DNA from 3 places in the Rahnella sp. CJA17(1/100) genome. Region 1 is predicted to be linked to each of the others. Evidence: riboswitches for the same ligand, from Rfam matches in the RefSeq annotation. Region 1 holds a riboswitch; each other region holds the start of a gene.
The links. Region 1 has a riboswitch for thiamine pyrophosphate ahead of thiB (thiamine ABC transporter substrate binding subunit). Riboswitches for the same ligand answer to the same signal wherever they lie in the genome.

Region 1 (9,884 bases):
AAAGAAATCTACCGCACCAGCCAGATTGTCAGCCAGATAACCAACATGCCGATCCCGGGCAACAAAGCCATTGTCGGCTCTAACGCCTTCGCACACTCCTCCGGGATCCATCAGGACGGCGTGCTGAAAAACCGTGAAAACTACGAAATCATGACCCCGGAATCCATCGGTCTGAATCAGGTTCAGTTGAACCTGACTTCCCGTTCCGGTCGTGCTGCCGTTAAGCATCGCATGGAAGAAATGGGCTACAAAGAAGCTGATTACAATCTGGATCATCTGTATGCCGCGTTCCTGAAGCTGGCCGACAAAAAAGGTCAGGTTTTCGACTACGATTTAGAAGCACTGGTCTTCATTAACAAGCAGCAGGAAGAACCTGAATTCTATCGTCTGGATAACTTCAGCGTGCAGTCCGGCTCAAAAATTACCGCCACTGCGTCAGTCAATCTGGCCTGTGGCGAAGAAATCATTACCGAAGCCGCTACCGGCAACGGTCCGGTAGATGCCGTGTATCAGGCTATCAACCGCATCACCGGTTATCAGATTGAACTGGTGAAATACCAGCTGAGCGCCAAAGGTCAGGGCCGCGATGCCCTGGGTCAGGTTGACGTGGTCGTCTCCTTCAATGGCCGCCGCTTCCACGGTGTCGGGCTGGCGACAGACATTGTCGAATCCTCCGCAAAAGCGATGGTACACGTACTGAATAACATCTGGCGCAGCAAACAAGTTGAGATCGAAAAACAACGTTTGCAGCAGACAGGTCAGCAACACAACAACATTCAAAATAATCAGGAAACGGTGTGAACATGAGCAAGACCCATCATATTGCCGTCTTACCCGGAGACGGAATTGGCCCGGAAGTCATGGCCCAGGCATACAAAGTTCTGGACGCAGTACGTCAGCGTTTTGGCCTGAAGATCACCACCAGCGAATACGATGTGGGTGGCGCAGCCATCGACAAACATGGCAGCCCGTTGCCGCCAGCGACCGTTGCCGGTTGCGAACAAGCCGATGCGATTCTGTTCGGCTCCGTGGGTGGCCCGAAATGGGAACATCTGCCCCCAAACGATCAGCCTGAGCGTGGCGCATTATTGCCACTGCGCAAACATTTCAAGTTGTTTAGTAATCTGCGCCCTGCGCGCCTGTATCAGGGGCTGGAAGAGTTTTGTCCGCTGCGTGCCGATATCGCCGCAAAAGGCTTCGACATTCTGTGTGTTCGTGAACTGACGGGCGGTATTTACTTCGGTCAGCCTAAAGGTCGCGAAGGTCAGGGCATGCACGAGAAAGCATTTGATACCGAAGTGTATTACCGTTTTGAGATTGAACGCATCGCCCGCATCGCCTTTGAATCAGCGCGCAAACGCCGCAGCAAAGTGACCTCCATCGATAAAGCGAACGTGTTGCAGACTTCCATTATGTGGCGTGAAGTGGTTAACGAAATCGCTAAAGATTACCCGGATGTCAGCCTGAGCCACATGTACATCGATAACGCGACCATGCAGCTGATTAAAGATCCGTCGCAGTTTGACGTGTTGCTGTGTTCAAACTTATTCGGCGACATCCTGTCGGACGAATGCGCGATGATCACCGGTTCGATGGGGATGTTGCCTTCTGCCAGCATGAACGAGCAGGCGTTTGGTCTGTTCGAGCCTGCGGGGGGGTCAGCCCCGGATATCGCCGGTAAAAACATTGCCAACCCGATTGCACAAATTTTGTCCGCCGCACTGTTACTGCGTTACAGTCTGGGTGCTGATGATGCAGCCAATGCTATCGAGCAGGCGGTTAATAAAGCACTGGAAGCAGGCCACCGCACCGGCGATTTAGCTAACGGTCAGCAGGCGCTGGGTACCAATGAAATGGGCGATATCATTGCCCGCTTTGTGAAAGAAGGGGCATAACATGGCCAAAACTCTGTATCAGAAATTGTTTGATGCGCATGTGGTTTACGAAGCGCAAAACGAAACGCCATTGTTATACATTGACCGCCATCTGGTTCACGAAGTGACCTCTCCGCAGGCGTTTGACGGCTTGCGTGCGATGGGCCGCCAGGTTCGCCAGCCAGGTAAAACCTTTGCGACCATGGATCACAACGTGTCGACGCAAACTAAAGACATCAATGCGAGCGGCGAAATGGCGCGCATCCAGATGCAGGAATTAATCAAGAACTGTGCTGAATTCGGCGTGCAGTTGTATGACCTGAATCACCCGTATCAGGGCATCGTTCACGTTATCGGCCCTGAACAGGGCATGACGTTGCCGGGTATGACGATTGTCTGCGGTGATTCCCATACCGCCACGCACGGCGCGTTTGGCTCACTGGCATTCGGTATCGGGACTTCGGAAGTTGAACACGTTCTGGCGACACAAACCCTGAAACAGGGTCGCGCTAAAACCATGAAAATTGAAGTGACCGGCGAAGCTCCTGTCGGTATCACAGCGAAAGATATCGTTCTGGCGATTATCGGGAAAACCGGCAGCGCAGGCGGCACCGGTCACGTTGTGGAATTCTGCGGTAAAGCCATTGAAGCGTTAAGCATGGAAGGTCGTATGACCCTGTGCAACATGGCGATCGAAATGGGGGCGAAAGCCGGTCTGGTTGCGCCGGATGAAACTACGTTTGCTTATCTGAAGGGCCGTCAGTTTGCGCCGAAAGATCAGAACTGGGACGCGGCGGTCGAATACTGGAAAACCCTGAAAACCGAAGATGGGGCGAAGTTCGACAGCGTTGTTACGCTGGATGCGTCTGAAATCGCACCACAGGTCACCTGGGGTACTAACCCGGGTCAGGTGATGGCCGTGAATCAGACCATCCCGGACCCGGCATCCTTTGCCGATCCGGTAGAACGTGCCTCAGCGGAAAAAGCGCTGGCGTATATGGATTTGCAGCCGGGCATTAAACTGACCGACGTGGCGATTGATAAAGTGTTCATCGGCTCCTGCACCAATTCCCGTATCGAAGATTTACGCGCTGCGGCAGCGGTGGCCAAAGGCCGTAAAGTGGCGAACGGCGTACAGGCCATTGTGGTACCGGGATCCGGCCCGGTAAAAGCGCAGGCGGAAGAAGAAGGGCTGGATAAGATCTTCATCGAAGCGGGCTTTGAATGGCGTCTGCCAGGCTGTTCTATGTGTCTGGCGATGAACAATGACCGTCTGGAACCGGGCGAACGTTGCGCGTCTACCAGCAACCGTAACTTCGAAGGCCGTCAGGGTCGTGGCGGTCGCACGCATCTGGTCAGCCCGGCAATGGCGGCAGCGGCGGCGGTCACCGGCCGTTTCGCTGATATCCGTGAACTGAACTGAGGAAAACACCATGGCTAAATTTACCCAACACATCGGTCTGGTGGTTCCGCTGGATGCAGCTAACGTCGATACCGATGCCATCATTCCTAAACAGTTTTTACAGAAAGTTACCCGTACCGGTTTCGGCCAGCATCTGTTTAATGACTGGCGTTTTCTGGACGATGCCGGTCAGGTGCCAAATCCTGATTTCGTGCTGAACAAACCGCGCTACAAAGGCGCGAGCATTTTGCTGGCACGCGAAAACTTTGGCTGCGGTTCTTCCCGCGAACATGCGCCATGGGCACTGACCGATTACGGTTTCCATGCTGTGATCGCGCCAAGCTTTGCCGATATCTTTTACGGTAACTCATTCAACAACCAGTTGCTGCCAATCACGCTGAGCGACGCCGAAGTGGATGAACTGTTTGAGCTGGTGAAAGCTAACGAAGGCATTCAGTTCGAAGTGGATCTGGAAGCGCAGACTGTTAAAGCGGGCGATAAAAGCTATCCGTTTGTCATCGACAGCTTCCGTCGTCACTGCATGATCAACGGTCTGGACAGCATCGGTCTGACCCTGCAACACGAAGAAAATATCTCCGGCTACGAGAAGAATCAGCCTGCGTTTATGCAGTGATTATTATCTGTAAACGATGAAGAAGGCGGGCCCAGCCCCGCTTTCTTCATCAGCCTTAAGACATCCCCGAAAGCCTCTGCAAAGTTCCCCCTGCATAGCCATCCTGTCTTCAGTTTCTTTGTCACGATTATTTCACTTACAGCGATGGGATCCTGGTACTTGCCTGATAAAAAATCGACTTAACCATAATTTTTTTCGATGGAAATAACATTAATCATATTCAAAACACTTCTACTATTTTTACTCAACAACGGCTAATGCACAAAAATCGGCCACCATTTAATTAGCCTTTCTTAGAAACTATAAATTCCATTAATGGAACAGCCTCTCTGTATACTTGTTTAATATATTTAGTAATATCTAACATAGGATAAGAAGAGGATGTTTTAAATAATCCTAAATTGGGATCGAGAAAAAAACATTCCGAAGCACTGTAGCGAAACGCCGCAACGGCATGATAGCCAACCTCACCCGGCACCTCAGAAAACCGGAAAGCAATGATCGCTCCGGTGAGAGGGTGAGCGTGACCAAAACTGTTTACCCCGTTAAATAACATGAAATCATTACGTGTTATCAGACGATACTGTAAACCGGGAACGCCAGTTATTCTTTCCTTTTCTGCCTGACGGAAATTTTTATAATTAACAAAGACCTGATGGCGTCCTGTCTGACGTTTCGGATCCTGCTGGCTCTCCTTGCAGCTCCTCAGATAGCTCTCGTGCCGCCGGTATGAACGTTCAAGCAATAGCCTCAGCTTCGCAGTATCAGAGGGGATTAAGGCTTTCTTGTCAGGTGTCAGTGGCGTGGAGAACCAACCGGAAAGCCAGCCGGAAAACCAGCCCCCCCTTTGTTGTACCGGCCTTTCTTTTAATATATCGCCCAGCCACGTCAGGCATAACCCAATACAGCAGCCCTCAGATTTTTTCTCATCAATAAATGAATTATATGTTTTCCTGATAAGTACAACTGGAATCATATTTAACACCCTGCATTAGAATTTTAAGAAAGACGCTATTATAGAAAATACTTTTCATTAGCCATACAGGTAAAGAGGATGCGAAGCACTTAAAATATTAATCTTTGCAGGATAAAAACAGATACTTCAAAATCATTAAGACGTTGCCGGAACAAGCAAAAAACGGAATATATTATTCAGTTGAATAGGTTAAAGAGCGAATAAATCGCTCTTTAACCTTACGTCATTTAAACATCTTTGACTTTATACATCAGCCCGAGCGCCACCACCGCCAGCACAGTTGCCGCCCAGTAGACCGGATAATGGCCGAAGTTTTCCACGATAAAGCCCTGCAGCAACCCCGCGCAAATCACACCGGTGGAAATGCTGTTGGTGAATAGCGTAGTCGCTGAACCTGCCCTTCCCGGCATCAGATCCTGAAAATACAGCATGCCGATCCCCGCCACGATGCCGATGAAAATCGCATTGAACAGTTGCAGGATCATCAGCGCCGCCTTGAACTGAAACGCCACCAGTCCGGCATAGAAAATCACACCACTCGCCACGGCGTACAGCATCAGCTTGCGTTTGCCGGTACGTTTCACCAGATATCCGGCCAGCAGCATGGCAGGAATTTCCAGCCCGGCCGCCGTCCCCATCAGCAAGCCTGCCAGTCCTTCCGGCAGGCCCAAATCGCTGGTGATGTACAGCGGCATATCAATGACATACATGATATTGCAGGTCCACATCAGCAAAGAAGAAAAGAACAGCAGACGAACATCTTTGTTACGCCAGGCGCTGGCATGCACTACTTTTTCGTCCACTGGCAGTTCAAGGCGTGGTACTGAGGGCAGGAAAAACAGGATCATCAGTATGCTGCCGACAAACACCGCTGCCGCACTCAGGTACATTGGCGTAAAGCCGTAGTTCAACGCCACCATGAACGACAGCGGCGGGCCAAGCACCCAGGCCAGCGAGAGCATCGCACGCATCATCGAGCTGAACATCACCACTTCACTGGCGGAGCGATCCGCATGTTCCCGCGCCAGTGCAAAGAGCTGGGGCATCGACGCGTTACCTATCGCTGCCAGCAACACACCGACGGTGATCAACACCAGATAATCGCGGCTGAAGGCAAAGACCAGACTGTTGCCGATCGCCATCAGGCAGCAGAACATCAGCAATTTCCGCCGGTCGCCTTTGTTATCCGAGCGGTTAGCCAGCAGGAAGCTGATGGCAATCCCGGCGATAGCGTTAACGGTATAAAAGAAGCCGACCCACAATGGCCGGACTTTCACTTCATTGGTCAGAAACAGACTCAGCGTCGGCGCCTGTAATGCACCCGCCACGCCGCACAGCAAGGAGACCACCAGAAAGGTGACATAAATACGATTAAAACGAGGTTTTGACATGACGTCGTCCCTGAGAAATGAATGCAGATAAAGCAAGACAGACAGTGTAGCGAAGTTTCAGTCGGTTCTGGAAAATGAGCATAAAAAAACCAGTGAGTTTCCTCACTGGCTGGTGACAATACACCATTACTCAGAAAATCGAATTTAGTCAGACCTGAAGTCACAGTCGCCGGCGGTATTGCTCGTCGTCCATCGTTTCCATATCCCACTGCGTGAGACGGGACAGAATATCCAGACGGTACTGCACCGGAACCCAGGACAGCCAGTCAGCATGATTTTTAGAGGCGTTCTTTTTGATGGCTTCAAAATAACGCTGATAGAAACGGGCGTTCAGACTGCGTTTCATGATGATCTCCGGTTGTTCACAACAGGCTTTCGTTGAGAAACAGTATCGGCGTAATATGAGGAAAGATAAATTGATGAAGATCGGCCACGGAGTTCCTCTTTTATGTCCTCATCCCGTTTGCAACAACAGTTCATCCGCTTATGGCAAAGCTGTCACGGTGAAGAAACTGAAACGACATTACAGGCACTGTCAGAAGTCCTGAACTGTTCACGCAGACACATGCGCTCGTTGCTCAGCACCATGCAAGAACAGGGCTGGCTGACGTGGGATGCAGAGGCCGGACGCGGCAAACGATCCACGCTGAAATTTCTTTATACCGGGCTGGCACTCCAGCAACAGCGCGCTGAAGAGCTGCTGGAACAGGACAGCATTGATCAGCTGGTACAACTGGTCGGCGACAAAACCCTGGTGCGCCAGATGCTGCTCTCCCAGCTCGGTCGCAGCTTTCGTCAGGGCAAACATATTCTGCGCGTACTGTATTATCGCCCGCTGATGAATCTGCTGCCCGGCACCATGTTGCGCCGTTCCGAAACCCACATTGCCAGACAAATCTTTAGCGGCCTGACACGCATAAATGAGGAAAACGGGGAAGCAGAAGGCGATTTAGCCCATCACTGGCAGGAAGTTTCGCCGCTGCACTGGCGGTTTTATCTGCGCCCCGCCATTCATTTTCATCATGGTCGCGAACTCGAGATGGCAGATATTATCGCCACGTTTATTCGCCTGAAATCACATCCGCTGTTCAGCAACCTGAAATCAGTCATGACGCCCACGGCAAATGTCATAGATATCCACCTGAATGAACCCGACCGCTGGCTGCCGTGGTTGTTTGGCAATATCCACGCGATGATCCTGCCGCAGGAATGGCAGTCACTGCCTGATTTTGCCCGCCATCCGGTCGGCACCGGCCCTTACGCCGTGGTGCGTAATCTGAAAACACAGCTGCGCATCCGCGCCTTTGACGATTATTTTGGCTTCCGGGCACTGATCGACGAGGTGAATATCTGGGTATTACCGGAACTGAGTGAAGAGCTGGTGCATTCCGGCGTACAGCTTCAGGCTGATGAATCAGGCAAAAGCGAGCTGGAAAGTCGCCTTGAAGAAGGCTGCTATTTCTTGTTATTTGACCAGCGTTCGCCGGTCGGACAATCTGAAGAAACACGCCAGTGGTTGTGCGATTTACTCAATCCCATCGCCTTACTGAATAATGCCGAACCGATTTACCAGCGCTACTGGTCTCCGGCGTATGGCCTGCTGCCGCGATGGCATCACAAAGCGCCCCGGCCACGTCCGCCCAAACCGCAAAACCTGACGCAGGTAACGCTGACATTTTACGGCGAGCATTCCGAACATCAGGCGATCTGCAACGCCCTGCGCCCGTTGCTGGCGGAAGAAGGTATCGAACTGATTATTCAGATAGTGGATTACGCAGTCTGGCACCGCGGCGATGCCAAAAGTGATCTGTGGCTCGGCAGTGCCAACTTCACCCTGCCGCTGGAGTTTTCACTGTTCGCGCATTTCTACGAATTGCCGCTGGCAAAGCATTGCTTTAGCGAAGAGATGAACGACGATGCCGCCCTGTGGCACGCCGGGAATTTATCGATGGCGAAATGGAGCCAGAAACAGACGGTCAGCCATCAGATCCATCCCCTGTTCCATCACTGGCTGGTGCTACAGGGGCAACGCAGTATGCGCGGCGTGCGTATGAACACCCTCGGCTGGTTCGACTTTAAATCCGCCTGGTTTGCCCCACCGGACAGTTAATCGGACTATCGCATCGCGCCGTTAATCACTAGAATGACATCCGTTCTCAACGGGGTGCCAGCACTTGTGAAAGCAAGTTTAAATATGGCTGAGACCTGATACCCGTCGAACCTGATCCGGTTAACCCCGGCGGAGGGATTTGAGACTGCGCGATGCTTACTCAAAATCCTTTGCCCTTTCATTTTTTTGGAGCGCAAAGTTGAAAAAATTACTGTCCTGCCTGCTGTTACTTTCTGCACCTACATTTGCGGCAAAACCTGTTCTGACGGTTTATACCTACGATTCTTTCTCTGCTGACTGGGGCCCCGGTCCCGCCATTAAAAAAGCCTTTGAAGCCCAATGCGGCTGCGAACTGAAATACGTGGCGCTGGAAGATGGCGTGTCTTTGCTCAACCGTCTGCGGATGGAAGGTAAAAACAGCAAAGCCGACATCGTGCTGGGGCTGGATAACAACCTGTTGCAGGCCGCTGAACAAACCGGTTTATTCGCCAAAGCACCGAAAACCAACGCCAGACTGACGGTGCCGGGCGGCTGGAATGACAGCACTTTCGTGCCTTACGATTACGGTTATTTCGCCTTCGTCTACGACAAAAATAAACTGAAGAATCCGCCAAAAAGCCTCGATGAACTGATCAACAGCGACCAGAAATGGAAAGTCATTTATGAGGATCCACGCACCAGTACACCGGGTCTGGGCCTGATGCTGTGGATGCAAAAAGTCTACGGCGATAAAGCGCCGCAAGCGTGGGAAAAACTGGCGAAGAAAACTGTCACCGTCACTAAAGGCTGGAGCGAGGCTTACGGTTTATTCCTCAAAGGTGAAAGCGACCTGGTGCTGAGCTACACCACCTCTCCGGCATACCATATTGTCGAAGAGAAGAAAGATAACTACGCCGCAGCCGATTTTACCGAAGGGCATTACATGCAGGTCGAAGTGGCGGGCCAGCTGGCAAACAGCAAGCAACCGAAACTGGCTGAACAGTTTATGAAGTTCGTCACCACGGAAGATTTCCAGAAAGTGATCCCGACCGGCAACTGGATGTATCCGGTGGTGGATACGCCGCTGCCTGACGCGTTTAAACAGCTGACGGTTCCGGCCAAATCTCTGCAATACAGCGCACAGGATGTCGCTACTCATCGTTCACAATGGATCCAGGCATGGCAGAACGCCGTCAGCCATTGATCCCCCGCTGGCTGTTGCCGGGCGTCATCGCATCACTGGCTATGTTGCTGGTGGCCGTACTGGCTTTAGGCTCTCTGTGGCGTCATGCGCCACAGATGAACGGCACCTCGCTCTGGCAGGATCCTTATCTCTGGCATGTGATCCGCTTTACTTTCTGGCAGGCGCTGCTTTCAGCGCTTTGCTCGGTGCTGCCCGCGATTTTGCTGGCACGCACCTTGTTCCGCCGCCGTTTCCCCGGCCGTCAGCTGTTATTACGTTTATGTGCGATGACGCTGGTCTTGCCGGTTTTGGTGGCGGTGTTTGGCATTCTCAGT
Region 2 (9,884 bases), on a different contig from region 1:
GAGCGACGCCAGCAGACGCGCAATATTCGGCGGACAGCAGGCACAGCCGAACCAGCGCTGACGCACCGGTTTTACGTGGTCATAAATATGGTTGAACGGAATGCTTTTCGGATGCACTTCCAGAGGATTCACATAAAAGAAATGTTTGCCATCGAGCGCCATACCGGCCAGCACGGTGTTATAAAGCGCACGTTCCATCACATCGGCATAACGGCTGTCAGAATCCATCTGCAACATACGGTTGGCGAACATCATCAGGCCAATCGATGCGCAGGTTTCGGTGTAAGCCGTGTCGTTGGGTAAATCATAGTCGGAAGAAAACGCCTCACCGCTGCTTTGCGAGCCGATTGAACCGGTGATGTACATCTGCCGCTGGGTCATGTTTTCCCACAATCGCTGGCACACTTCGCGTTTTTCCTGATCCTGACTCAACCGCGCCAGATGCGCCACACCGGCATACAGATACACAAAACGCACCGCGTGCCCGATGGCCGTTGTCTGCAAAGCCACCGGTACATGTGCCTGACTGTAGGCCTTATCTTTCACCATCCACGCCGGACCGTAAGTATTCCAGTGCGAAGTTTTTCCACGTTTTTCATATTCGATATCGTAGAAATGCGGCTGTGTGCCGCGCTGTTCAACAAAATAGCGGGTCAGTTCGAGATATCGCGTTTCGGCGGTTTGTTCATACAAACGCATCAGCGCCAGTTCAATTTCCGGATGCCCCGGATAGCCATGCAGTTGCTGTTCGCCCGGCCCGAAAACGTCTGCGATGTGATCCGCCAGTTTGCAGACAATCTCGAGTAAACGGGTTTTGCCGGTCGCCTGCGCATAGGCCACACCCGCTTCAATCAGATGTCCGGCGCAGTAAAGCTCGTGACATTCAGCCAGATTGGCCCAGCGTTGTTGCGGCTCTTTGACGGTGAAATACGTGTTCAGATAGCCGTCAGGTTGCTGCACCGCGCCGACCAGCTCGATCACCTGATCCGCCGTTGCTTCCAGCGCAGGATCCGGCGTTTTCGCCAGCAAATACCCCACCGCTTCCAGCCATTTAGCCACGTCGCTGTCCTGAAAAACCATGCCATAAAACTCGCCATCACTTTGCCCGGCGGCAATCCGGAAATTTTCAATCGCATGGCTTGGTTCGGCGTCGGCGACGTCATCGTTGAGCGCTTTCCACTGATACGGCACCACCACATCTTTCACCAGTCGCTGATATTCCAGCCAGAACGCATCGGAAACATTCACTTTTTGCAAAGGCACTTCTAAAGAATCAACCGGAGAAAACGGCATACAACCTCCTGAAAAACAGTAAATTAGATTTTTGCGGCCAAATCGTGCGACATCCGCGACAGCAATTTGTTATCGAGTTTGCAAAACATCAGCGTTCCCGCCAGCAGCAGATGCATCGCCGCAGGCAACAATGTTTCCAGCAAAGTGATCCCGCCGAGCGACGCTGCGGTCTGATGCTCTGCGCCAGCCTGATAAGAGACCAGAATGAAGACCAGGCTGATGATCCCGGCACTTGATGCCCAGGCCAGTTTGATAAAGAACAGATTGAAGGCAAAGTTCATGCCGGAGGAACGGATACCATTTTTCCAGTGCCCGTAATCGTCGGCGAACGCCATGATGGAAAAGTGCAGCGGCAAGGTGAACCCGAGGATCACACAGTGTACAAAGATGATACCGAGCCACAGCGTCTGATAATGTTCACCGGCAGGGACAAACCACAGCATCAGGGAAAACACCGCCAGTACCAGATTAGTCAACATATACAGCCGCACGCTGTCGATAAATTTGGTCAGCTGATTGACGATCACCGCGCCAAGAATGGATGCCAGCGTTACCATGCCGAAGAACATAGAGGCGTAGCCCGCCCCGCCTTTCAGCACATAAGTGATGAAATACATGTAGCCGCCGCCACGCAGATTGAACACGTTGATCAGCAGGAAAGACATCAGTAAAACCAGCAGCAACTGATCGTTTTTCAGCATCCCGCGAATGTGTTCCTTAACGCTGAATTGCCCGAGCAGTGCAAGGGGCAGGCGTTCGCGTACCGTGAAGAAGCACCACAGGAACATCACCACAGCAACTGCGCAAAGCAACCCTACGCCCTGCTGATATCCCACCGCCGCATTGCCTTTACCCAACACCTGCACCAGCCACGGCAGCCCGACGGAAACCATAAAGCCCGCCACTCCGCACAGTACAAAGCGCCACGACTGACAAGACATCACTTCGCGATGATCAGTGGTCATGGTGTTAATCAGCGCGCAGTACGGCACGTTGATTGCCGTATAGGACACGGAGAGCAGGAAATAGGTGAAGAAGGCGTAGGCAATTTTGGCATCGCCACTCAGGCCGGGTACCGTAAAAGTGAGAAATCCGACCACGCCAATAGGCAACGCGATCCATAACTGCCAGGGACGAAAACGTCCCCAGCGGCTTTGCGTGCGGTCAGCCAGAATGCCCATCAGCGGATCGGAAATCGCGTCAATCACACGCAGCGAAATAAACAGCGTACCGACAATCGCAGGTGTCAGTCCGAAAACATCGGTATAAAAGAATGTCAGAAAACTGGTGATAAGACAGGTAATTATCGTGCCACCGGCGTCACCTAATCCATAACCGATTTTTTCACTGACAGAAAGTTTGGCATTAGCAGAAAGTATTCTGTCCTCACCGTTTACCGGTGCAGAACCTGTATTAACTGAATCTGTTGGCATTATCTTTCCTCGCTTTTATATCGTTATTTATAAGCTGTAGGAACACAATGAATAAGGCTAATTATTCGTATCAGCCCTGAGATGAAATAAGGTACGCCATAAATCTGGCATAGGGTTCTCATGCCAACAAGAGGAGAGAAAAGTAGTTAAACGGGACAATTCCGACTCACATCCAGAATCTGTGAAGCAGATCAAAACCTCTTCATACCCGGCTGATGGTGCACGTTTCCTGTGCTACTGTCAGGCAAACCTTGCCTGGTGAGTGCCTTAAAATGCCTGAAATGTTTGCGTTCTCCGTAAATTACCCGGTTAAAGTGCAAAACGGTGGCCTGTTCATTTCCAGAGGAATTGGCACACATCCGACCCGACGCCTGAGTTCGCACGAATTAATTTATGTCGTCCGTGGCTCATTGTCTTTACAGGAAGAAAATACGCGTTTTGATTTGCATACAGGAGAAAGTTTACTGTTATTTCCCGGCAGGGAACATAAAGGCGTCACAACCTTTGATCCCGATTTAAAATTTTACTGGCTGCATTTTGATATTGTGGAAGATATAGCAATCATTAAACCACAGCAAAATAGTCCCTCTTTACAGCTAAATATTCCACAGCATTGTAAAGTCAGGGACAGTGAAACCCTGTTAACGCTGTTCAGATTATTTTTATATGAACAGGAACGCGGCGGTAATTCTCTTGAGCTGTTCCTGATTTTGCTGTTAGAGGAAGTCTCGCGCGCCTGGCCGGAGAATATCGAACCCGGCGGCCCCGGCGTGGCGCTGGCCTACAAAGCCCGTCAGCTGATCACCACACAGTTTCATCTACCACTGGGGGCCTCTGAGCTGGCGCAGCGGCTGCACTGTAACGCCGATTATCTCGGGCGGGTTTTCCGCCTGACCTTTCAGATGACGCTGACGGATGCGCTGCATAAACAACGTGTCACTGCAGCAGAAAAGCTGTTACTGGCCAATACCGGCAATGTGGCGGACGTGGCACGCCTGACGGGGTTTAACGATGTGGCGTATTTTCGCCGGGTATTTCGTAAACTGCTGGGTATTACACCAGCGGCCTATAAAAAGCTGTATTGCCGGGAGCATATAAACTCCCAATAATTTGATGAAAGCTTGCGCTAACAATCTCAAAAACATCAGAAAACTCATGTTAGTATTGTCGTTTCCCGACTTTAAAGACAACTTTTGCCCATGACAGACTCCTTTGAATTTCTCAGTAATGTGCCGGTTAATCAGCAGATTTACCGCACCTTGCGTCAGGACATCGTCACCTGTGCCATCGCGCCGGGGGCATTCCTGTCGGAGAAAGAGATTTCCACACGCTTTAATGTGTCCCGCCAGCCGGTTCGCGAAGCTTTTATCAAACTGGCCGAAGCCGGGCTGGTTCAGGTTTTACCGCAACGCGGCACCTATGTAATGAAAATTTCCTCCAAGCGGGTTGCCGACGGACGCTTCATTCGCGAAGCAGTCGAAACCGCCGTGGTACGCCGTGCAGCCATGGTCGCCACCGATAAAGATCTGGCCTTGCTCGAACATAATCTTGAGCGTCAGACGCTGGCGGCAAAGAGTCAGCAAACGCAGGAATTCCTGCTGCTGGATGATGAGTTCCACCGCACGATTGCGCAGATCATCGACTGCCGCCTGGCATGGGAAACCGTCGAGCACATCAAAGCGACAATGGATCGCGTCCGCTTTTTGACACTCAGTAAAGTGTCACCGCCGGAAAATCTGATTGCACAACATTATGCGATTTTTGACGGGCTGAAAGCGCATGACCCGGACGCCGCTGAAAAAGCTATCCGCATTCATTTGCAGGAAATGATTTCCACCATTACCCCCATTGCCGAACAGAACAGTGACTGGTTTGATGCCGAGTAAGTAAAAGGACGTTGTAATACACAAACAGTGAACGACAGCGATCAAATTTTGCGGGTTATCCCTAAAATCTGTATGACAACTTGGTGTAAGCTGTAAACCACATCAATATCGTGGATACTTTTATGCCAGCCGCAGCCGCCCTGAAAAAAAGCTACTACAGTGCCGATCAGTCACTGTCCCTCTCCCAGCTCGATAACGAGAAAATCACCCAGATCGTTCATGATCTGGACGTGGCAGAAAGCGAAAAAGAACATTACGTCACGGGCTGGATGGGACAGAACAGCGTGGTACTGGTGAGAAATTATCAGGACAAACGGGGCACTTCCAGCGGCCTGGTGATGTCACGTGGCAACCGTTACAAACTCACCGTTCAGGCCATCACTTTCCGCATCCCCAAAGTGCTGCTGTGGGTCACATTCCGCCGTAAGCCCCGCACCATGACCGTTATTGCCTATAACAAGCTGGGTGAGCAGGCGACCGGCCTGCAACAGTTCATGCATGTGCAGGATCCTGAACTCAGGGAGAAACTGGAACAGGACTGGCGTGAACTGAACGATTATCTCGGCATGGCCTGCTGGCAGATGGATAACAACCGCCCGCAGTGGCGCCAGTTGTATGCGGATATCACGCCGCAAGCCCTCCTGACGCAGGCTGAATCACCGTGGTTCAGTGGCAAAAAACTGCAAAAGGATGGCGAATTTGAAGGGCTGTGGTCACACGGACAATTTATTGGCCGCCGCAGCGGTGAGCATGCGGCATTGCTGCTGTCGTGGCAGGACGAGGAGAACGACGATATTGCCAGCTATCTGTTTGAACGGATGTCAGCAACTAAAATCCGCGTCATGCTGCGCCCGCGTAAAGAAGAAAAATTCTATCCGCTGAACCCGTTTGATGCCGTTCATTTGCAACAGGCGCTGACGAAATTTCATCAGGTTGAACAGGCGCTGAGCGAAACCCAGCACCAGGCATAATCCGCGGTTACCACCAGCGGTGGAAATGATGCACAGGCCCGATACCGTGGCCGACTTCCAGTGAGTCGGCCTGCATCAGCGCCTGCTGTAAATAGGCTTTGGCTTCGCGTACCGTATCGGCCCAGTTGTGATGACGCGGACGTAACGCGGCCAGCGCGGCCGACAGCGTGCAACCGGTGCCATGAGTATGTCGGGTATTCACACGCGGCGCAGTAAACCGCTCGCGGGAACCGGTCACAAACAACCAGTCAGGGCTTTCCTCATCACTCAGATGTCCCCCTTTCATCAGCACGGCACCACATCCCATCGCCAGTAAGGCTTCTCCCTGCTCACGCATTTCGGTTTCATTCGCCGCCACCGCACATTCCAGTAACGCCGCCGCTTCGGGCAGATTTGGCGTAATAAGGGAAGCCTGCGGGATCAGCAAACGACGCACGGCATCCACGGCCTCCGGCAGCAGTAACGGATCGCCACTTTTCGCCAGCATCACGGTATCCAGCACCACAAACGGCGGCTGATAATGTCTGAGTCGCTCCGCAACCGCCTCCACAATCTGACTATTCGCCAGCATGCCGATTTTCGCACTGTCGATCCGCACATCGCTCAGTACGGAATCGAGCTGTGCTGAAACGAAATCTGGCTCAATGTTATAGACCGACTGCACACCACGGGTGTTCTGCGCCACCAGCGCGGTGATCACACTGGTGCCGTACGCACCCAGCGCCGAGAAGGTTTTCAAATCCGCCTGGATCCCCGCCCCGCCACTCGGATCTGTACCTGCAATCGTCAGTGCATTAATACGTTTCATTGCATTTCCTCGCCATTCAGCCATTCCTCGCCCATTAAATACAGATTATCGAGGTATTCAGGCGTGAAACTGCCCGGCCCCTTCACGACCGCACAGGCGCGCTCGCCGGCACAGGACATCACCCGGCAGGCGGCGGCCACGTTATCCAGGCGATCACCCGGCAAAGCCACAAAGGCCGCCACCACCGCAGATAATGCGCATCCGGTACCCACCATGCGGGTCATCATCGGATGTCCGCCAGCCACCGCCCAACTGCGCATCCCGTCGGTGACGTAATCAGTTTCCCCCGTCACGGCCACTACCGCACCGGTCTCCCGCGCCAGTTGCTGTGCGGCAGGTAAGGCAGAAAGGGAATCATCACCGCTGTCCACGCCGCGCCCGGACGCACTGAGGCCGCTGAGAGCCAGGATTTCCGAGGCATTACCGCGGATTGCGGCAGGTTTAAGTATGATGATTTCACGACAGAATTCTGTACGCCAGCTCAGGCCACCGACGGCAACCGGATCCAGCACCCAGGGCTTTCCGGCCTGACTGGCTGCGTGAATAGCCGCCCGCATCGCATCGGCATGGGGATGTGTCAGCGTGCCGACGTTCACCAATAAGGCATCGGCAATGGCGCCAAATTGCGCCGCTTCGGCGGGATCAACCACCATCGCCGGAGATGCACCCAGCGCCAGCAGGACATTGGCGGTAAAAGATTGCACCACATCGTTGGTCAGGCAGTGAACCAGCGGCGCTGAAAGGCGGAGTTGTTTCAGAGAAGTGGCGGCTAAGGCGCCGGGCAAAAAGGTAGGTCGGGTATTCATAAATCTCCCCACCGGCACTCAGGAAGGCGGTATCAGGAGAGATACCTGACTTCCCTACGCTGGCATAATCCAGATCAGGTAATACGGGTAAAATCTCAGCCCTGCTTTGCAGCGGGCACCCCGAGTCAAGGGAACATTATTGGCGGCGAAGGTCAGAAGATCAATCAGGAAATGCGTTAAAAAAACCGATCAGCCAACGTAATTGAACTCACTCCGCTTCACTGGCAGTATCAGGAAACAGACATGAACAACACACGTTGATGAAAAATTTCCTCAGGAGTTTTACTTGTCCTCATCACTTATTGTCCGTCCTTATGAAGAAGCAGACCGCCCGTTTTTACGCACGTTGTATCTGGCCTCACGCAAGCATACCTGGACATGGCTGGAAGACGATTTTCAGCTGGAAGATTTTGACCACGCAGTGATCGGCGAGACGATTCTGGTGGCAGAACGTGACGGACATTTACTGGGATTCGCCTCAATTTTCACTCAGGAAAATTTCCTGCATAACCTGTTTGTTGATCCGCAATATCAGGGAACCGGTGCAGGTTCAGCATTGCTTCAGGCTGCGGAAGAAGCGTTTACCCGTCAGGGATCGCTGAAATGCTTAGTAAAGAGTAAAAAATCAGTTGCTTTTTATCTGTCAAAAGGCTGGAACATCATCTCTACGGGGGACAGTCCAAAAGGTGAATACTATTTGTTTCATTCATCAAAAAAATAATTAAGGAAGAAATGATTACCTCACAGAACTGTATTTTCGCGATCCTGATGAATATCAATTTTTCTTTGTCGTTAAGAGGTTAAATTCCGCAGCGGTGCTATACATACTTGGTCTTCCTTAAAATATTTCGAGGGTACGAATGAAAACAATAAAACTGATGCAGATCGCCGCAGTGACTGGCGCACTGTTCCTGGCCGGTTGTACCAGCCACATTACCAAGACGGAAAAATACTCAGGTTTTTTAGGCGATTATTCCGGCCTTAAGGAAGTGAAAACGGCTGGAGGAAATCCGGTTCTGCGCTGGATCGATCCTTCGTTTAAGAAAGAAAATTATTCTTACATCAAATACGAACCGATTAAATTCTACCCGGAACCGCAGCCTACGGCGCAGATCGACAAATCCACCTTGCAGGGGGTGCTGGATTACGCCAACAGCCGCATGAAACCTGCACTGGCAGAGCGCCTGCCACTGACAGATCACGCAGGGCCGCGCACATTGATTTTCAAAGGCGCGATCACCGGTGTGAACACGTCGGCAGAAGGTTTGCAGTTCTATGAAGTCGTCCCGGTCGCGCTGGTTATTGCCGGTACTCAAACCGCGACAGGCCACCGCACGCGTGATACTGAAGTGTATTTCGAAGGTGAGCTGATCGACGCCAGTACTGGCAAACCGGTGATCAAAGTCGTGCGTAAAGGATTCGGTAAACAAGTTTCTAATGATAAGCAGAAAGTTACCGCCAACGATTTAAAAGTTGTGGTAGATAGCCTGGCGAATGATACCAAGCTGTTCAACGAATAAGCTCCGGTTTTTCGCACCGTCAGACACAGGCAGTCGTAAGGCTGCCTTTTTTCAGACTGAATCAGCGATAAACTCACGCAGCCACTGATGTGCAGGATCACGATGAGCGCGCTCGTGCCAGACCATGTACATCTCGAACCCCGGGACATCCAGCGGCGGTGTAGTAACCTGCAAAGCAGGATTTCCACGTACCAGACGTTCCGGCAACATCGCCACCAGATCAGTGGTCATCAGCACCTGAACGACAAACAGGAAATGCGGCACTGACATGACGACGCGGCGCGATAATCCAGTGGCCGCCAGCGCGATGTCAGTATTGCCATAGAAACCCCCACCATCGGGTGAAACGATCACATGTTCCAGTGCGCAAAACGCTGAACGCGATATCTCGCCTTTAACCTGCGGATGTCCTTTTCTGCTCACCAAAACATAACGTTCAGCAAACAATAATCGGCTGTGCAGGCCATTCATCACCGCCTCGCCGGTATGGAATGCGAGATCCAGCGTACCCTGCTCCATTTTGCGGATAATCCGCGCAGGTGACGTTTCAAAAATAGCCAGCCGTGCAGAAGGTGCGGCTCTACGTAATGCCCGTAACGCGGGCAGCACAATGGTCGATTCGCCATAATCTGCCGCCCCCAGATTCCAGGTATTCTTTGCCGTCGAGGGGTCAAACACTTCACCCGCAGATACGGCCTGCTCCAGCGCGGCCAGTGCCCGTCGCAGCGGCTCACGTAATTCATCAGCACGCGCGGTCGGCCGCATCCCCCGTGGTCCCGGCAGCAGCAAAGGGTCATCAAAAAATTCCCGCAACTTCGCGAGCTGAACGCTGACTGAAGGTTGTGAAAGATTACGGCGTTGCGCCGCACGCGTGACGTTTTGCTCGGCGAGCAGGACATCCAGCGTCAGCAACAAATTGAGATCCAAACGGCCGAAATTACTCATCGCTATACCTGCTATATGATCAATTCATTTCAACTATACCTGACAACAACCTACTCTGCGTTTACCACTTAGCGGAGAATTCGTCATGAATGTATTGATCGTCTATGCCCACCCTGAATCACAATCACTGAACGGCTCGCTGAAAGATTTTGCGGTCAGTCATTTGCAGGCCGCCGGGCACAATGTGCAGATATCGGATTTGTATGACATGCAATGGAAAGC
Region 3 (9,884 bases), on a different contig from region 1:
AGAGGACGGATTCATTTGCTGCTCTCCGAACTGAGGTTATCGGCCGGGTGATAAAGCTCACCGCCGCGCGAACGGAATTCGGCAGACATCTGCGCCATACCGGATTCAACGAGTTCTATTGGCTGGGCTTTGGCTTCAAGCGCAGCGGCGTAATCGCGAACTTCCTGAGTGATTTTCATCGAGCAGAATTTCGGGCCACACATCGAGCAGAAGTGTGCAACTTTGCCGGATTCCTGCGGCAGCGTTTCATCGTGGTAGGCGCGTGCCGTTGCCGGATCGAGAGCCAGATTAAACTGATCTTCCCAGCGGAATTCGAAACGCGCTTTTGACATGGCGTTATCGCGGATTTGGGCACCGGGATGGCCTTTAGCTAAATCGGCAGCATGTGCTGCGATTTTGTAGGTAATCAAACCCTGCTTAACGTCTTCTTTGTTCGGCAGGCCCAGATGCTCTTTCGGCGTGACATAACAGAGCATGGCGCAGCCAAACCAGCCAATCATCGCGGCGCCAATACCGGACGTAAAGTGATCGTAACCTGGCGCGATATCGGTAGTCAGCGGACCGAGGGTATAGAACGGGGCTTCGTGACAATGCTCGAGTTCTTCGGTCATGTTGCGGCGGATCATCTGCATTGGCACATGTCCCGGACCTTCGATCATCACCTGAACATCGTATTCCCAGGCAATTTTGGTCAGTTCGCCCAGCGTGCGTAATTCGGCGAATTGTGCTTCGTCATTGGCATCCTGAATCGAACCCGGACGCAGGCCGTCGCCCAATGAAAGCGAGACATCATAGGCGGCGCAGATTTCACAGATCTCGCGGAAATGCTCAAACAGGAAGCTTTCGCGATGATGTGACAGACACCATTTCGCCATGATCGAACCGCCGCGCGACACGATCCCGGTCAGGCGTTTGGCGGTCATCGGCACATAACGCAGCAACACACCGGCGTGAATGGTGAAGTAATCGACGCCTTGCTCGGCCTGTTCAAGCAATGTATCGCGGAATATTTCCCAGTTCAGATCCTCGGCCACACCGTTCACTTTTTCCAGGGCCTGATAAATCGGCACGGTGCCGATCGGTACCGGACTGTTACGCAGGATCCATTCACGGGTTTCATGTATATAACGTCCGGTGGAGAGATCCATTACGGTGTCCGCGCCCCAGCGTGTCGACCACACCAGTTTCTCCACTTCTTCTTCGATGGAAGATGTCACCGCCGAGTTGCCGATATTAGCGTTCACTTTCACCAGGAAATTACGCCCGATGATCATCGGCTCTGATTCAGGGTGGTTAATGTTGGCGGGAATAATTGCGCGCCCGGCTGCCACTTCCTGTCGCACAAACTCTGCAGTGATACTGGCGGGCAGATGCGCGCCAAAGCTTTCGCCGGGATGTTGCTGGCGCAGAACCTCGCCGCGGATCCGTTCACGCCCCATATTTTCGCGAATGGCGATAAATTCCATCTCAGGTGTGATGATGCCTTTGCGGGCGTAATGCAGTTGCGTGACATTTTTACCCGCAATGGCTTTGCGCGGGTGCGGCAGGTGTTCGAAGCGGAGGTGGTCCAGCCCGTCGTCCGCCAGCCGCTGCTGAGTAAAACCGGAACTGACCTGTGAAAGTTCCTGCGTGTCCGCACGCTCGTTTATCCAGCGGGCGCGTAATTTTCCCAGACCAGTATGCACGTCGATAACTGCCGCCGGATCACCGTAAGGTCCGGCGGTGTCGTAAACAGGAATTGCTTCGTTTTCTTCGAACTGCGGATTGTCTTTGCCGCCGCCGACCAGCGTCGGGCTGAGCTGGATTTCACGCATCGGCACGCGGATATCTTCGCGGTCAGCTTCAAGATAAATACGCCGGGAGTTGGGGAAAGCTTCGCCCTGCAAGCTGTCGATAAACGACTGTGCCTGCGCGCGTTGTTCACGGCGATTTGACGGTTTCTTTTCAGAAATAACGGGTTTTTGGGTACTCGACATAGCAAATTCCTCGCAAAAAAACGTGATGGAAAATTGCTTGTCAGGAGGTTTACGGCAGGAGTAAAAATGGGCGGTGCAGCACGGGCGGCCTTATGCAGGCAGATGCCTGATTGCGCTGAACGCATAACATTACTCTTGTTCCCTTCGCGGGTACTAACCCGATCAGGTTCCGCGGATCCCGAATTAACGGTCTCAGCCTGGCGTAATTCTCAACAGAAAATTATGCGCTAGGCACTCCGACAAGAAGCCTCAATATAGGAGGCGTTTTTTTAAACTACAAGTAAAACCATAACCCTGAGCAGGGTTTTATTGTGGCAACGTGTTAAGCCGGTCTGGCGAGATCAGGTTCGTTTTCCGAAGGTGGCACACTCTCCGGGGCAGGCTCAAAAGCCATGATAATTAATTGATCTTCCAGTTGAAAACGGGCATCTAATGCCTCACCGATATCCGATAATGCATAGTGAAACGCGAAAGCATTGTCATCGTTAATATCAGTTTCTGTGTAACTGTCATGGAAAGCCATGATAGCTTCAGTATTCAGCTCCAGAGCAGGGTAGATTTTTGCCGCCTGTACTTTTTTCGGGCTGCCTGCGCCATCGACTTCTTCAATGATGCGTGGATAGAGATGAAAATGCCCGGCAGAAAGATAGTCGACCAGATGATGGCAAAAACTGTCCAGCGCCTTTTCATTCAAAGGTGTATGTTTTTCTTTATTGGGTTTCAGACCGACGAAAGTGCAGTACGAAACCAGCAGTTCTTTGCGTGCGTGCAGCCATTGATCCACTAACTCATTACTGCCACCAACGCGTTGGGTCAGTCTTTCCAGACGATTTAGCATGGTTGACTCCGTGAGCGACAAAAAAAGTAACCAAAAGTTACTAATATGTAAATATCTTACTCAGATTGTCAGTCCCGACGAGGTTATGCAACAACAATTATGGAATTACAGATTACTGAGCAACACAACGGTTGGTGGATCATCAGCCAGGAAGGCAAGCTATGGCTGCCTGAGGGTGAACTGCCGTTTGGCAGCGCCGAACAATTTTCTCTGACCGGTAAAACAGCGCGGCAGATCGGCGAATGGCAGGGTGAACCTGTCTGGCTGGTTCGTCAGACGATGCCAAACCATATGGTTTCCGCCCGTCAGTTGCTGGATCAGGATCGCGGATTATTCCAGTTGGTCGGGCGTGGCGTGCAGTTGTCAGAGTTTTACCGTTCTCACAAGTTTTGCGGTTACTGCGGACATGAAATGCACGTCAGCAAAACCGAGTGGGCTGCACTCTGCGGGCACTGTCGCGAACGCTATTATCCGCAGATTGCGCCCTGCATCATTGTGGCTATCCGTAAGGGGGATGAGATTTTGCTTGCGCAGCATGTCCGTCATCGTAATGGTATTCACACGGTTCTGGCGGGTTTCGTGGAAGTCGGAGAAACCCTGGAAGAAACTGTGGCACGTGAAGTGATGGAAGAAAGTAACATCCGGGTGAAAAATGTCCGTTACATCAGTTCCCAGCCCTGGCCGTTCCCCAATTCGCTGATGATGGCATTTATGGCGGATTACGACAGTGGCGACATACAACATGACCCGAAAGAGTTGCTTAACGCGAACTGGTATCGCTTTGATGCATTGCCGCAGTTGCCGCCGCCCGGGACGATTGCGCGCCGCCTGATTGAAGACACCGTTGCCCTTTGTCGTGCCGAACACGAAGAGTAGAGGCGATTTTACGTGATAGAATGCTGTCAGATGATTGTCGGGCGGCCCGAATACTGAAGGAAAGAGCAAGAATGAATGAGTTGAAAAACGACCGTTACCTGCGTGCTTTGTTACGTCAGCCAGTGGACATTACACCGGTCTGGATGATGCGTCAGGCTGGTCGTTATTTGCCGGAGTACAAAGCAACCCGCGCTGAAGCCGGTGATTTTATGTCGCTGTGCAAGAATGCCGAGCTGGCCTGTGAAGTGACTTTGCAGCCGCTTCGTCGCTATCCGCTGGATGCGGCGATCCTGTTCTCTGACATCCTGACCATTCCTGATGCGATGGGGCTGGGGCTCTATTTTGAAGCCGGTGAAGGCCCGCGTTTTTCTTCACCACTGACGAATCGTGCCGATGTCGAAAAACTGCCGGTTCCGGATCCTGAAATGGAACTCGGGTATGTCATGAATGCCGTGCGTACCATCCGTAAAAACCTGCAAGGTGAAGTACCGCTTATCGGTTTCTCCGGCAGCCCGTGGACGCTGGCGACGTATATGGTAGAAGGGGGCAGCAGTAAAGCCTTCACCAAAATCAAAAAGATGATGTACGCCGATCCGGCGACTATGCATCTGTTACTCGATAAAGTGGCAGACAGCGTCATTCTTTACCTTAATGCACAGATCAAAGCGGGCGCCCAGTCTGTGATGATTTTTGACACCTGGGGCGGCGTGTTGACTCCTCGCGATTACCGCGAATTCTCCCTGAACTATATGCACAAAATTGTTGATGGTCTGATCCGTGAAAACGAAGGACGTCGTGTGCCGGTGACTCTGTTTACCAAAGGCGGTGGTCAGTGGCTGGAAGCGATGGCCGCAACGGGGTGCGATGCGCTGGGTCTGGACTGGACCACCGATATTGCCGATGCACGCCGTCGTGTGGGTGACAAAGTCGCGATTCAGGGCAACATGGATCCTTCAATGTTGTATGCCTCGCCAGTGCGTATAGAACAGGAAGTGGAGGCCATTCTGGCCGGTTTCGGCAAAGGCAATGGTCATGTGTTCAATCTGGGTCACGGCATTCATCAGGATGTCCCGCCGGAAAATGCGGGTGCCTTTGTGGAAGCGGTGCATAGCCTGTCCCGGCAATATCACGAGTGAAATCCCGGTATGATCGATACCCGTGCATTACGTGAAGAACAACGGATCCTCGCTGATCAGATCGAACTGCAGGATCCGCCAGGATTTACCACTCCCGCGTTGATCGCGGGAGTGGATGTCGGTTTCGAACAGGGCGGTGAGGTGACACGTGCGGCGGTGGCTGTTTTGCGCTACCCAACGCTGGAACTGGTGGAATATCAGATTGCCCGCATTCCTACTGTTATGCCATACATTCCCGGTTTCCTTTCCTTCCGCGAACTTCCCGCACTGCTGCAAGCCTGGCAGCAACTCTCATTGCAGCCTGATTTGGTTTTTGTCGACGGGCAAGGGATCGCGCATCCGCGCCGTCTCGGCGTTGCCAGTCACTTTGGTCTGATGATCGACGTGCCGACGATTGGTGTGGCGAAAAGTCGTCTATGCGGTCAGTTCCTGCCATTAGGCGATGAACTACACAGCCGCCAGGCGCTGTACGAAGGGGATGAACAGATTGGCTGGGTGTGGCGCAGCAAGCTACGCTGTAATCCATTATTCATCTCACCCGGTAATCGTATCAGCATGGATTCATCGTTTTATTGGGTCGAACAGTGCATAAGGCAATATCGTCTGCCGGAGCCTACCCGTTGGGCGGATGCCGTGGCATCAAACCGGGCGGCGTTTCAACGCTGGCAACGGTTGAGTGATGATCTTTAGGAATCAAGGAATAGGGATATTGATTTATTTCAGGTAAACTCCCGCGCAGAAAAGTTAACGAGATCAACTCATGTTACGTAATCCAATTCATTTACGTCTCGAAAAGCTGGAAAGCTGGCAACACGTGACGTTTATGGCGAGCTTGTGTGAACGCATGTATCCGAACTATCAGGCATTTTGCCTGGAGACCGGGTTTGGCGAACCACAGCTTTACCGCCGCATCCTGGATTTAATTTGGGAAACGCTGGTGGTAAAAGACGCCAAGGTCAATTTTGACTCACAGCTCGAAAAACTGGAGGAAGCGGTGCCTTCTTCTGATGATTACGACATCTATGGGGTTTATCCGGCCATTGATGCGTGTATTGCATTAGGCGAACTGATTCATTCGCGTCTGAGTGGCGAAACGCTGTCTCACGCGGTTGCCGTCAGTGAGACGTCAATTCGTACTGTCGCGATGCTGGAAATGACTCAGGCCGGGAAAGAAATGACCGATGAAGAACTCAAAGTCATTCCTGCCGTTGAAGAAGAATGGGACATCCAATGGGAGATTTTTCGCCTGTTGGCTGACTGTGAGGAGCGTGACCTGGAATTAATAAAAGGGTTACGTTCTGACCTGCGTGAAGCTGCTGTCAGTAACATTGGCATAAATTTAGCGCAATAAGGCAAGAAAACGTGATTTAACGCCTGATTTGTCGTGCCTTAAGGCTTCACATCCGCACCCTGTCTGGTCTACATTTGGGGGGCGTAAAAAAAGTGGCTATCGGTGCGTGTATGCAGGAGGGTGCTGTCAATCGGCATATCCGTCGCACTTGATGCTTTGCAAACGATAAACACACTGTAAAGGATAACTTATGAACAAGACTCAACTGATTGATGTAATTGCGGACAAAGCTGATCTTTCCAAAGCACAGGCCAAAGTTGCTCTTGAATCTACCCTGTCTGCTATTACCGAGTCTCTGAAAGAAGGTGATGCTGTACAATTAGTTGGTTTCGGGACTTTCAAGGTAAATCATCGTAACGAGCGTACTGGTCGTAACCCACAGACTGGTAAAGAAATCAAAATCGCAGCTGCAAACGTGCCTGCGTTCGTTTCTGGTAAAGCTCTGAAAGACGCTGTTAAGTAATTGCTTGCAGTGAAAAGAATAAGCGGGGGGGCCTTTAAGGCCCTTCAGTTTATCACCCCCGGACTGGTAGCAGGTTTACTGGTGCTCGGTCTGGTGGGTTGCAGTTCTAAAAAAGGCCCTGAGTTATTCTTTGCCAGCGGCTATGTCGCTGATCAAGGTATCAACCGGCTCTGGCGCGAAGACAGCGCACAGCACGAGCCTCAAACCATTCTCAACGTCTATAGCCCCTATTACGGCGGCGATACGATTATTACCCGATACGAATTCCAGCAGGGGCAATTGCACCTGATTAAAGAAACCCATGCGACTAAAACTGATTTGGGTGTCATGCTGCGTTTTGACGAGGGTGGCAACGTTAGCTTTATGCAGCGACAACTCCCTGAGCGCCGCGAGAAGTTATCGTCAGACGAAATCGAACGCTATAAATATGAAGCGTCAAAAACCCTCGACCTGAGCAATGCGCTGCGGGCAGGGAATGTCCGGCTGGTCCAGGCACGCTGGCGCAAAGGGTTAATAACGACCTGCGCAGGCGAGCAGGTGACGCCGGCACTGACTGTCCGTTCACAGGTCTGGCTGGCGAAACGGGCCAGCCGAAGTAACGATAATCTGGGCTTAGCCTGGCTGACGGCTCCGCAAGGCAACGAACTGTTGCTGGTCGCCAATGAAGATTTCTGTAAATGGGAACCAAAAGAGTCTGATCTCTGATCCCGTTTTCACTATTGAAAAGGCACGCCGAAGCGTAATGCCAGTCACTTAAGCATTTTTATGAATACAAATTCATTTTTGTGCTTCAAAGGATAATGAAGGAATCAGGCTTATAGCGCTATTTTTCTTCATCGAAGGCCCAAATTCACGGGCCTCATTTCCTTAAGTGACCAGCATTACGCCGAAGCGTGCCTTTTTTGATCGTCGGGTGAGATGTAATTACTGATTACGTTCGCGGTCGATGGCGCGATAACCGATGTCTTTGCGGCAGAAACTACCTTCCCAATGAATGTCTTTCGCTAAATCATAAGCGCGTGCCTGGGCTGCTTCCACCGTTTTACCCAATGCCGTCACACATAACACGCGACCGCCATTAGTGACCACACGTTCATCCTGCAAACGGGTCCCGGCGTGGAAGACTTTACCATCCGGCACTTCTTCCAGCGGCAGGCCATGAATAACGTCTCCGGTTTTATAATCAGCAGGATAGCCACCGGCTGCGAGCACGACACCCAGAGACGGGCGCGGATCCCACTCAGATGTTTTATCACCCAGACGACCTTCAGCACCGGCCAGGCATAAATCCACAAGATCAGAACGCAGACGTAACATGATCGGCTGAGTTTCCGGATCGCCGAAACGGCAGTTGAACTCGATCACTTTCGGCTGGCCGTCGGCTGAAATCATCAGACCGGCATACAGGAAACCGGTATAAGTGTTATTTTCCGCCGCCATACCGCGAACAGTCGGCCAGATGACCTGATCCATCACGCGTTGATGGATTTCATCGGTTACGACCGGCGCCGGAGAATAGGCTCCCATGCCGCCCGTGTTCGGACCGCTGTCGCCGTCACCCACGCGTTTGTGATCCTGACTGGTCGCCATCGGTAACACATTGCTGCCGTCGACCATGACGATGAAACTGGCTTCTTCGCCATCGAGGAATTCCTCGATAACAATGCGATGACCTGCATCACCGAAAGCATTTCCCGCCAGCATGTCGTGAACGGCGTCTTCCGCTTCTTTCAACGTCATCGCAACAATGACGCCTTTACCTGCTGCCAGACCATCGGCTTTGATGACTATCGGTGCGCCTTTGCTGCGCAGATAAGCCAGGGCGGGTTCGATTTCGGTGAAGTTCTGATAATCGGCACTTGGGATGTTATGGCGAGCCAGAAAATCCTTCGTGAAGGCTTTAGAACCTTCCAGTTGCGCGGCTTCCTGCGTCGGGCCAAAAATTTTCAGACCGGCTGCACGGAAAGCATCAACCACGCCAATCACCAGCGGCGCTTCAGGGCCGACAATCGTCAGCCCGATGTCATGACTTTTAGCGAAAGCCACCAAACCGGCGATATCCGTTGCGGCGATATCAACGTTTTCCAGTAACGGTTCCAGCGCGGTACCGGCGTTGCCTGGTGCAACAAAGACTTTATCAGCCAAAGGTGACTGCGATGCCTTCCATGCCAGTGCATGTTCACGCCCGCCGTTACCGATAATTAAAATATTCATTCGAAGACTCCGGGTGAGCGGGCGCATCGCACCCGCTAAAAGAAAATTAATGACGGAAATGGCGCATGTCGGTGAACAGCATTGCAATGCCGTGTTCGTTAGCCGCGGCGATCACTTCATCGTCACGGATAGAACCGCCTGGCTGGATAACACAGGTAATACCTACCGCTGCCGCAGCGTCGATACCGTCGCGGAACGGGAAGAAGGCATCAGAAGCCATTACGGAACCGGCCACTTCCAGGCCTTCGTCAGCGGCTTTAATACCGGCAATTTTAGCGGAGTAAACGCGGCTCATCTGGCCTGCGCCGATACCGATGGTCATTTTGTCTCGTGCATACACAATGGCGTTGGATTTGACGAATTTTGCGACTTTCCAGCAGAACAGGGCATCTGTGAGTTCCTGCTCTGTCGGCTGGCGCTCGGATACCACACGCAGATCAGCGGTATCAACCATACCCAAATCGCGATCCTGGACCAGCAGTCCGCCGTTAACACGTTTGAAGTCGAGCGCTTTCTGGCGACCTTCCCATTGTCCGCAGGTCAGTACACGAACGTTTTGTTTCGCGGCGGTGAGTGTCAGTGCCTCGGCACTTACCGATGGTGCGATGATCACTTCCACAAACTGACGGCTGATGATCGCTTTTGCCGTTTCAGCATCCAGTTCACGGTTGAAGGCAATAATGCCGCCGAAAGCTGAGGTCGGGTCAGTCTGATAGGCGCGTTCATAAGCTGCCAGTATGCTGTCGCCGATAGCTACGCCGCAAGGGTTGGCGTGTTTGACAATGACGCAGGCCGGTTCAGCAAACTCTTTCACACATTCCAGAGCCGCATCGGTATCCGCAATGTTGTTATAGGAAAGTGCTTTGCCCTGCAGCTGGGTTGAGGTGGCAACGGAAGCTTCACTAACGCTCTCTTCTATATAGAAGGCAGCGTTCTGATGGCTGTTTTCGCCATAACGCATATCTTGTTTCTTTATATAGCTAAGATTCAGTGTGCGCGGGAACTGGCCGGAAGCCGATTCAGTATCACC

Region 2: another riboswitch for thiamine pyrophosphate. It lies ahead of thiM (hydroxyethylthiazole kinase); the one in region 1 lies ahead of thiB (thiamine ABC transporter substrate binding subunit).
Region 3: another riboswitch for thiamine pyrophosphate. It lies ahead of thiC (phosphomethylpyrimidine synthase ThiC); the one in region 1 lies ahead of thiB (thiamine ABC transporter substrate binding subunit).

What each region holds. Positions count from the first base shown of each region.
Region 1 is NZ_CAWOJA010000055.1:198,949-208,832, forward strand. Features, by position in the region: gene leuA (2-isopropylmalate synthase) at 1-801, shown strand, start outside; gene leuB (3-isopropylmalate dehydrogenase) at 804-1,895, shown strand; gene leuC (3-isopropylmalate dehydratase large subunit) at 1,897-3,297, shown strand; gene leuD (3-isopropylmalate dehydratase small subunit) at 3,308-3,910, shown strand; gene AACU55_RS20000 (hypothetical protein) at 4,194-4,886, opposite strand; gene AACU55_RS20005 (MFS transporter) at 5,114-6,277, opposite strand; gene sgrT (glucose uptake inhibitor SgrT) at 6,438-6,623, opposite strand; gene sgrR (HTH-type transcriptional regulator SgrR) at 6,726-8,387, shown strand; TPP riboswitch at 8,428-8,543, shown strand; gene thiB (thiamine ABC transporter substrate binding subunit) at 8,587-9,570, shown strand; gene thiP (thiamine/thiamine pyrophosphate ABC transporter permease ThiP) at 9,546-9,884, shown strand, end outside.
Region 2 is NZ_CAWOJA010000022.1:171,440-181,323, reverse strand. Features, by position in the region: gene AACU55_RS12300 (glycoside hydrolase family 127 protein) at 1-1,293, opposite strand, end outside; gene AACU55_RS12295 (MFS transporter) at 1,317-2,726, opposite strand; gene AACU55_RS12290 (AraC family transcriptional regulator) at 2,999-3,835, shown strand; gene AACU55_RS12285 (GntR family transcriptional regulator) at 3,926-4,612, shown strand; gene AACU55_RS12280 (hypothetical protein) at 4,735-5,583, shown strand; gene thiD (bifunctional hydroxymethylpyrimidine kinase/phosphomethylpyrimidine kinase) at 5,591-6,391, opposite strand; gene thiM (hydroxyethylthiazole kinase) at 6,388-7,197, opposite strand; TPP riboswitch at 7,232-7,330, opposite strand; gene AACU55_RS12265 (GNAT family N-acetyltransferase) at 7,484-7,918, shown strand; gene AACU55_RS12260 (DUF3313 domain-containing protein) at 8,058-8,717, shown strand; gene AACU55_RS12255 (LysR family transcriptional regulator) at 8,769-9,662, opposite strand; gene AACU55_RS12250 (NAD(P)H-dependent oxidoreductase) at 9,748-9,884, shown strand, end outside.
Region 3 is NZ_CAWOJA010000025.1:16,361-26,244, forward strand. Features, by position in the region: gene thiE (thiamine phosphate synthase) at 1-15, opposite strand, end outside; gene thiC (phosphomethylpyrimidine synthase ThiC) at 12-1,976, opposite strand; TPP riboswitch at 2,099-2,225, opposite strand; gene AACU55_RS14215 (Rsd/AlgQ family anti-sigma factor) at 2,299-2,814, opposite strand; gene nudC (NAD(+) diphosphatase) at 2,914-3,690, shown strand; gene hemE (uroporphyrinogen decarboxylase) at 3,762-4,826, shown strand; gene nfi (deoxyribonuclease V) at 4,836-5,516, shown strand; gene AACU55_RS14235 (YjaG family protein) at 5,587-6,177, shown strand; gene hupA (nucleoid-associated protein HU-alpha) at 6,368-6,640, shown strand; gene AACU55_RS14245 (DUF1481 domain-containing protein) at 6,659-7,345, shown strand; gene purD (phosphoribosylamine--glycine ligase) at 7,565-8,854, opposite strand; gene purH (bifunctional phosphoribosylaminoimidazolecarboxamide formyltransferase/IMP cyclohydrolase) at 8,901-9,884, opposite strand, start outside.